2 regions of the Paenibacillus sp. FSL L8-0494 genome follow, and region 1 is predicted to be linked to the other one. Evidence: a T-box and tRNA genes for the amino acid it is inferred to sense, from the RefSeq annotation. Region 1 holds a T-box; the other holds one or more tRNA genes.
The links. A T-box is a leader RNA that pairs with one kind of tRNA and senses whether it is charged. The one in region 1 lies ahead of trpS (tryptophan--tRNA ligase), so its partner is inferred to be a tRNA-Trp.
Positions count from the first base shown of each region.

Region 2: it encodes a tRNA-Trp, which carries the amino acid that the T-box ahead of trpS (tryptophan--tRNA ligase) is inferred to sense. The anticodon was not compared.

Region 1 covers NZ_JBBOPQ010000001.1:2,969,035-2,973,434, reverse strand. The annotation lists gene NYE35_RS13345 (sigma-70 family RNA polymerase sigma factor) at 1-281, opposite strand, end outside; gene NYE35_RS13340 (winged helix-turn-helix transcriptional regulator) at 506-889, shown strand; gene NYE35_RS13335 (hypothetical protein) at 1,040-1,465, opposite strand; T-box leader at 1,663-1,945, shown strand; gene trpS (tryptophan--tRNA ligase) at 2,048-3,043, shown strand; gene NYE35_RS13325 (aminopeptidase) at 3,113-4,345, opposite strand.
Region 2 covers NZ_JBBOPQ010000001.1:5,986,830-5,991,229, reverse strand. The annotation lists rRNA gene NYE35_RS27015 (23S ribosomal RNA) at 1-975, shown strand, start outside; tRNA gene NYE35_RS27010 (tRNA-Asn) at 1,037-1,112, shown strand; tRNA gene NYE35_RS27005 (tRNA-Ser) at 1,116-1,208, shown strand; tRNA gene NYE35_RS27000 (tRNA-Glu) at 1,227-1,301, shown strand; tRNA gene NYE35_RS26995 (tRNA-Val) at 1,357-1,432, shown strand; tRNA gene NYE35_RS26990 (tRNA-Met) at 1,449-1,525, shown strand; tRNA gene NYE35_RS26985 (tRNA-Asp) at 1,551-1,628, shown strand; tRNA gene NYE35_RS26980 (tRNA-Phe) at 1,639-1,714, shown strand; tRNA gene NYE35_RS26975 (tRNA-Thr) at 1,743-1,818, shown strand; tRNA gene NYE35_RS26970 (tRNA-Tyr) at 1,824-1,909, shown strand; tRNA gene NYE35_RS26965 (tRNA-Trp) at 1,916-1,989, shown strand; tRNA gene NYE35_RS26960 (tRNA-His) at 2,013-2,088, shown strand; tRNA gene NYE35_RS26955 (tRNA-His) at 2,132-2,207, shown strand; tRNA gene NYE35_RS26950 (tRNA-Gln) at 2,227-2,301, shown strand; tRNA gene NYE35_RS26945 (tRNA-Gly) at 2,308-2,382, shown strand; tRNA gene NYE35_RS26940 (tRNA-Cys) at 2,393-2,466, shown strand; tRNA gene NYE35_RS26935 (tRNA-Leu) at 2,481-2,559, shown strand; gene NYE35_RS26930 (AraC family transcriptional regulator) at 2,697-3,452, opposite strand; gene NYE35_RS26925 (BMP family ABC transporter substrate-binding protein) at 3,782-4,400, shown strand, end outside.

The sequences.
Region 1 (4,400 bases):
ATGGAACGTTTTCTTCGTCTTTGTTCATCTATACAGACATAAATTAGAATTCGAATAATCCATGATTTGAATGCTTTGGGGTCCTTTAATGTTTTTCTTTTAATCCAGGCCCGGCAAGTCATTTCCTGCATCGCTTCCAGCGCATCGTTTCGGTTCCGCAAGTAACTATAAGCAATACTGTACAGTTGTTCTCTATGTACCAATATCGAATCGTAAAAATCCGTCTCGCTCCGAGTATCAAGAATCGTTACTTTTTTCATTTCTGCATTAGTCATCGTCATGTCCTTCCTTAGCCTCCCCTCTTCAACCTTTCATAGATTAAGACGGGGGAGGTATAGAAACGGTTTTTGTTTCGTTTAACTTTTTTTGCCCAAAGCTCTCTAAATTATAGCATTCTATAAAAATTGAACGAAAAATGTTATGATAGGTTAAATTGGACATAATCAATAGTACGCACTTAAAAGTGCCATAGGTACTAAAAAGTACCCATACCATGGAGGTTATCATGACAACAACACCAACAACAACTGTCAAGAAAAAATACAATATTTCTGTTGAAGCCACACTAGAGGTCATCGGAGGGAAATGGAAATGCGTAATTCTATGTCATTTAACTCATGGCAAAAAACGCACCTCCGAGTTAAAACAGTTGATGCCCGGCATTACTCAAAAAATGTTAACCCAGCAGCTACGCGAGCTTGAGGCAGATGGAATCATCAACCGAATTGTTTATAATCAGGTTCCACCAAAAGTAGAATACGAGCTTAGTGAATATGGTGATAGTTTAAGCGATATTTTGACTGCATTATGTAATTGGGGAGAACAACATATCATTAAGCAATTCGGCGATAAATACGCTGTTTTAGAGGATAACATTTTAAATAAATAAACCGCTCTATCAAGGGTATGGTTGGATATTTATGCTGCGAGAGTTGTACTTCAATTATACGTTCATGAAAAAAGGACAGCTGAATCAGATCGATTCAACTGTCCAAAGCTTTGATTCACCCGTCCCTTGAATGGCGCATAGGAACATAACTTAAATTACGCCCTCTCCTCCAATAGCAGTTGCTGTGAATGATATGGGTCCAAATAGATTTATAGGCAAGTTGCTATCATTCTGAATTACCAATTCATAGTTGTGGACTCCAATATAAGCACCATCAACCCACTGAGCACTTAATTGAATATCAGTAATAGTAGTAAAACGATAAAAGGATCTATAAATATCGACTCCAGCTCGTCGGATGATAACAAGAAATTGGCTATTAGCAAGTGCAGTAAGACTAAAACTACCATTTAACTCGACTCTACTGGAGAAAGAAGCCGGATTAGCCGGACTAATATTTACTTGCGCTGTGGCTAGACCCGCTCCAGCTCCAGGAATCCCTGCAACCGTTATAGCTGTAGTAAACGGATCTAACGGGATTTTTGCCTGTGACCCATAACTTATTATTGTCGCCATTTATCATCACTCCATTTCAAGGTTATAGAGTAGTATATTGTGAATCCGCAATGATAGATTGGACTAAATTCCTGATGATTATATACATTTAAGGTATACTTTGCTAGATCATATAAACCTAGATACCTCATCAATCACCATACGATTTCCACTCATTGACAACACCCCTGTTCAGAATTACAATAATTCACATATCATGAACAACGATGACAAAGGGTAAGTAGGCAGACGAACATGGTCTTCAGAGAGCCGGTGGTAGGTGCGAACCGGTGACCAGCGTATGCTCGAATGGCCTTTATAGTTGTTTTTCCGAACTATCTTAATGGATGCAGTAGGGAAAACCGGGGTTCCCGCCGTTATCAAGGGACCTGTATCGAGAATTAATTCAACCTCTCCGTACAGGTAAGAGAAGATCGAAAGCCAAGAATCGTAAGGTGACACGATCATTTAAGGTGGTACCACGACAACTTCGTCCTTATTGGATGAGGTTTTTTTGTCATTTAAAGGAGGTGATGGCCATGGATGATGGCTGGTGGTGGCGACTCGAGTGTAACCAAATGCTAAATATCAGGAGGAATTTATATGATGAACGAACGTGTCTTAACAGGAGATCGAGTGACTGGAAAGCTTCACCTTGGCCATTACGCCGGCAGCTTGCAGACCCGAGTAGCCCTTCAGGAGCAATATGAAACTTTTGTGTTTTTAGCGGATATTCAAGCCCTAACGACCCATTTTGATCGTCCGCAGCTGCTGGGTCAACATCTGCATGAGATCACACTGGACTATTTATCTGCGGGTATAAATCCGGAGAAAACAACTATATTTATTCAATCGATGATCCCTGAAATCGCAGAGCTGACCATCTTGTTCTCTATGTTTGTTACTGTGAATTCTTTACGGCATAATCCCACGATTAAAGCCGAATCAAAAAATTCCAGCTTAGATGAATTGTATTACGGTTTTCTAGGTTATCCAGTTAGTCAGACTGCTGACATAACTTTTTGTAAAGCAACGATCATTCCTGTAGGAGAAGACCAGCTCCCCCATCTGGAATTAACCCGCAAAATCGTCCGCAGATTCAACGAGCTGTACAGCCCGATACTGGTGGAACCCAAAGCGCTGATCAGTGAGACGCCGAGACTTGTGGGTACGGATGGCAACGCTAAAATGAGTAAAAGCCTTGGCAATGCCATCGAGCTGGACTCCACTAAGGAAGAAATCACCTTCAAGATAAGAAAAGCCACAACCGATCCAGCGCGTGTGCATAAAAATGATCCTGGACATCCAGATATCTGTCCTATTTTTGCTTATCATGGTGCTTTTCGCTCAGCGGGGGTAACCGAAATTCGTGAAGGCTGTGAGCGGGGTACCATGGGTTGTTCTGCTTGCAAACAGTTGATTTCGACAGCTCTAGATCAGCTTATAGAACCGATGCGAGAGAGTCGTTCCTATTATGCTACTAAGCCCAAGCTTGTGCAGGAAATCTTAATCTCTGGAACACAGCATGCCCGCAGCATTGCTCAGGAAACAATGGCCGAAGTACGTGAGGCTATGAGTCTTAACTATTTTTCAATCTAAAAATGTCCAGTATAGGCACTCAAAAAAAGCCGGAAGCTCATTGGAAGAGATCCGGCTTTTTTCTTCTCCTTACAACACCCAATTTCCCTTGCGGAATACGGGTTCAATCGTGCCGTCCGCCAGCTCTCCGTCAATATCCAGCTCTGCTGAACCGATCATAAAATCGACATGAGTTAAGCTGACATTAGCTCCTCTAGCCACAAGCTCTTCGTTCGTAAGCTTTGTGCCGCCTTCAATATTTACAGGATAAGCACTTCCTAGCGCGAAATGGCAGGAGGCATTCTCATCAATCCCTGTATTGTAAAAAATGCGGTTCAAGCGAGAGATTGGAGAATCATGCTGCACTAAGGCTACTTCTCCTAGATAAGATGCACCTTCATCCGTTGCCAGCAGTGAGGTTAAATGCTCGCGTCCGGATTCAGCTTCATAAGCTACGACTTTCCCCTTTTCAAAAGTGAATGAAAGTCCTTCAACTAAACGTCCATTCAAATTAAGAGGGAGCGTGCTTCTAACTGTGCCATTCACTCCAGTACGATGGGGCATGGAATAAATCTCTTCTGTTGGCATATTAGCAACAAAATAAACACCTTTATCATTCTCACCGCCACCCCCGCGCCATAAATGGCCTTCCGGAAGCTCTACATGCAGATCCGTTCCCGGAGCACGGTAATGCAGGCTTTTATAACGTTTAGCGTTCATTCTATCCTGACTTTCTTTCAACTGACCAATATGCTCTCTCCAAGCAGCTACCGGATCATCGCTGCCCACACGATTCATCTGGAATACAGCTTCCCACATCGCCTCTACCCGCTCTTCTTCAGGAAGATCGGCAAAAACCTTGTTCGCCCAAGCACGTGTTGGCGCTTTGACCAGAGACCAGCTGATTTTGCTGTTCCGAGTATATTTGGAGTAGTTCTTGCGAGCAATAGCTGCTGCTTTGACTGCTCTAGATACCTTAGAAGAATCAATGCCATTAAACAGTTCCGGATCAGGTACTTTAATATGTAAGATGGCACCATTTTCTTCCGCGAATTTCTCCATCATCTCAGCCTGCCACTGTGGATAGTAATCGAAAGAATCCTCTGGGGCTTTTTCATAACGGATCCGTGTGGTTGCTTCATCGTCCCAGTCAACAATTACATATTTAGCTCCCGCTTCATAGGCTTTCGCTACAATCAAGCGAGTAAGTTCTGCGGTTTCTATCGGTGCATGTACCATAAGGACTTGTCCAGGCTGTACATTTACTCCTACTTTTACAACTAGGTTCGCGTATTTCTCCAGCATTACTTCAAAATCTTTCATGAATTCTCTTCCTCCATCTCTAGGGTTGCTATAAGCACTCGGTCAGCTTCACTTC
Region 2 (4,400 bases), 3.0 Mb from region 1:
TAACGGTCCTAAGGTAGCGAAATTCCTTGTCAGGTAAATTCTGACCCGCACGAATGGCGTAACGACTTGGGCGCTGTCTCAACGAGAGATCCGGTGAAATTTTAATACCTGTGAAGATGCAGGTTACCCGCGACAAGACGGAAAGACCCCATGGAGCTTTACTGCAGCTTGATATTGAATTTGGGTACGATCTGTACAGGATAGGTGGGAGCCGTAGAAATCGGAGCGCAAGCTTCGGTGGAGGCGCCGTTGGGATACCACCCTGATCGTATCTAGGTTCTAACCTAGTACCCTTATCGGGTACGGGGACCGTGTCAGGCGGGCAGTTTGACTGGGGCGGTCGCCTCCTAAAGAGTAACGGAGGCGTTCCAAGGTTCCCTCAGAATGGTTGGAAATCATTCGCAGAGTGCAAAGGCATAAGGGAGCTTGACTGCGAGACCTACAAGTCGAGCAGGGACGAAAGTCGGACTTAGTGATCCGGTGGTACCGCATGGAAGGGCCATCGCTCAACGGATAAAAGCTACCCTGGGGATAACAGGCTTATCTCCCCCAAGAGTCCACATCGACGGGGAGGTTTGGCACCTCGATGTCGGCTCATCGCATCCTGGGGCTGAAGTAGGTCCCAAGGGTTGGGCTGTTCGCCCATTAAAGCGGTACGCGAGCTGGGTTCAGAACGTCGTGAGACAGTTCGGTCCCTATCTGTCGTGGGCGCAGGAAATTTGAGAGGAGCTGTCCTTAGTACGAGAGGACCGGGATGGACGTACCGCTGGTGCACCAGTTGTTCCGCCAGGAGCATGGCTGGGTAGCTACGTACGGACGGGATAAGCGCTGAAAGCATCTAAGCGTGAAGCCCCCCTCAAGATGAGATTTCCCAATTAGTAAGACCCCTTGAAGACGACGAGGTAGATAGGTTGGAGGTGGAAGTGCAGCAATGCATGGAGCTGACCAATACTAATCGGTCGAGGGCTTATCCTATACTTAGAATGCAGATTCGTTTCGGATTCAGTTTTCAGGCGATTAAGCCTGGTATGAATATTCCCTGATAGCTCAGTTGGTAGAGCACTCGACTGTTAATCGAGTTGTCACAGGTTCGAGTCCTGTTCGGGGAGCCATATGGAGAGGTGTCCGAGTTTGGCCGAAGGAGCACGATTGGAAATCGTGTAGGCGCCACAAGCGTCTCGAGGGTTCGAATCCCTCTCTCTCCGCCACAAATTTTTAATTAGTATGGCCCGTTGGTCAAGGGGTTAAGACACCTCCCTTTCACGGAGGTAACATGGGTTCGAATCCCATACGGGTCACCAAATTTTCACTTGATTTATCCTAGTGGACTTTGGTACAATAACAATTGTTGTTTATGGAGGCTTAGCTCAGCTGGGAGAGCATCTGCCTTACAAGCAGAGGGTCGGGGGTTCGATCCCCTCAGCCTCCACCATAACATATTTTACTGGCGCGGGGTGGAGCAGCCCGGTAGCTCGTCGGGCTCATAACCCGAAGGCCGCAGGTTCAAATCCTGCCCCCGCAACCAATTAACTTAAGCAATTATATCTTTTGGAACCGTGGTGTAGTTGGCCTAACATGCCTGCCTGTCACGCAGGAGATCGCGGGTTCGAATCCCGTCGGTTCCGCCATTTTCATCATGGCTCGGTAGCTCAGTCGGTAGAGCAGAGGACTGAAAATCCTCGTGTCGGCGGTTCGATTCCGTCCCGAGCCACCATTTATCATCACAAAAGAATGAGTGCCATGCCGGTGTAGCTCAATTGGTAGAGCAACTGACTTGTAATCAGTAGGTTGGGGGTTCAAGTCCTCTCGCCGGCACCATCCTTGGAGGATTAGCGAAGTGGCCAAACGCATCAGACTGTAAATCTGCTCACGTAAGTGTTCGGTGGTTCGAATCCATCATCCTCCACCAGTTTTTAGGGGCATAGTTTAAAGGTAGAACAACGGTCTCCAAAACCGTTGGTGTGGGTTCAATTCCTGCTGCCCCTGCCAAGTTCTTTCTAAAGTTTAATATGGCGGCCGTGGCGAAGGGGTTAACGCACCGGATTGTGGTTCCGGCATTCGTGGGTTCGAGACCCATCGGCCGCCCCATTTTCTTTAAAATGAATAATGGCAACAATATCAACTTAATATGGCGACTGTGGCGAAGGGGTTAACGCACCGGATTGTGGTTCCGGCATTCGTGGGTTCGAGACCCATCAGTCGCCCCATTTTACTTTAAAATGTTATTGGGGATTAGCCAAGCGGTAAGGCAACGGACTTTGACTCCGTCACTCATAGGTTCGAATCCTATATCCCCAGCCATTTTATGCGGACGTGGCTCAGCGGTAGAGCATCGCCTTGCCAAGGCGAGGGTCGCGGGTTCGATTCCCGTCGTCCGCTCCAAAATTTACATGGCGCCATAGCCAAGTGGTAAGGCAAAGCTCTGCAAAAGCTTTATCCCCAGTTCAAATCTGGGTGGCGCCTCCATTTAGTTCATATGTGCCGGCGTGGCGGAATGGCAGACGCGCTCGACTCAAAATCGAGTGGGAAACCGTGGAGGTTCGAGTCCTCTCGCCGGTATCTTAAAAAGGTTAGTAAGAATGCTTTTATAAGCAATCTTACTAACCTTTTTTCTTTATGTTCTTAGTTTTACAGGATTAAGCCGTTGAATAGAGGAGTTTCTCTATTTCAACGGCTTTTTTTAATCTGATTAGTGATTAACCTGATTGATTATTAATGCGGAATGCTCGCGGGGTATGACCTATTTCTCGTTTAAACATATTGCAGAATTGGGCATCGTTCACAAAACCTGCAGCAGCAGATACTTCAGAGATTTGCATCTGAGTATGACGTAATAGAGATTTTGCATAATCCAGGCGTTTTAACAGCAAATACCGCAGGGGTGAAGACCCGAACCGTTCTTTAAATAGATGGCGAAAACGATCGTAGCTATATCCGGACATTTCTGATAGTGTTTCGACGGACAATTTATGGCGATAATGCTCATTCATATAATTAAGGACATATTGTACTCGGTCTTCTGTTGGGGATTGATATCCAGAGGCACTAAGAAGCCTCATAAGATGGACGGTAATCTCGCTCATTTGTAGGTTTAGAAGCTCAGAGAATCCGTCTTGCTTGCGTGTAAACTCTGCTTTCATTCGCAGCAGGATTTGAAGAACGGTCTTATCTTTATCATCTTCATATACGCCGAGCAGATTACTCATATTAGGGTGTTCCGAGTGGAAGCCTACAAATAATACATTTGCATCCTCACGGTGGTGCTCGTCATGTTTATGATTGGGTGGCACAAGCGCGAAAGAAGAGGAGCGAAAATGGTAACTTCGGGGGCCAACATTGGTTGTCCCTACCCCCTGTAAATAATAGACTAGTTCGTAGCATTCATGCTGGTGTGGAGGGATATAAGTATTTAGCTCATGTGTGGCACTTACAATATATAGAACACGATCCATGATGATCCTCCAATACTTATGTTTTAGCCGAATCGTACAAAACTATGACCGAAATCATATAATTATTTTTAATAATATTTGTTATGATCGTATCAATAAATCCGAAAGTTCGCAACCTGACTGGCCATCTCGTTCGGAAATAAAGCGGATTATTAATAATAATGGTATTTTTATTGCTATTTTTGAGCCTAAACGTTAAATTTATTACTTTTAATGATACTTTATTTGGAAAAAAGAGAATTTCCATTTGAACCGTGAATTATACAATGGGTGAAGATGGGGATTCTGCCGGATTACTAACCAACTAAAATTAGGGGTGGAATAGAGTAATGAATAAAAAAGTTCTTTCTTTGTTGTTATTAATGGTGATGGTTCTGGTCACAGCATGTGGGAATAACACGTCCAATAACGGTTCTTCTGCGAATACTGGATCAAACGCTGCTGAGGGTGGAGAAACAGGTTCAGGGGATAAACTCAAGGTTGTATTGCTGATTCCGGGGACACTTGGGGATAAATCATTTTTTGATTCCGCTAATAACGGCTTGCAAAAGGTTAAGAATGAACTAGGTGCAGTAACAAAGGTTGTTGAAATGGGCGTTGATAAAACGAAATGGGAGCCTACATTTAACGATATCGCTTCCGAGGATTGGGATGTAATTATTTCTGGCGGTTCTGAAATTACAGAGATGTTTAATGCAACGGCAGAATTGTATCCAGACAAAAAATTCATTAATTATGATACCGACATCGATGAAGCACCAGATAACATGTACAACATGTCTTATGCGACAAATGAAGTATCTTTCTTGGCAGGTGCCGTAGCAGCATTAGCTACACAATCGGATATGCCGAATGCTACCCCTGAGAATGTGATTGGGTTTGTGGGCGGTATGGATATTCCGGGGATTAATGCTTTCTTGGTCGGCTACATTCAAGGTGCTCAGTACG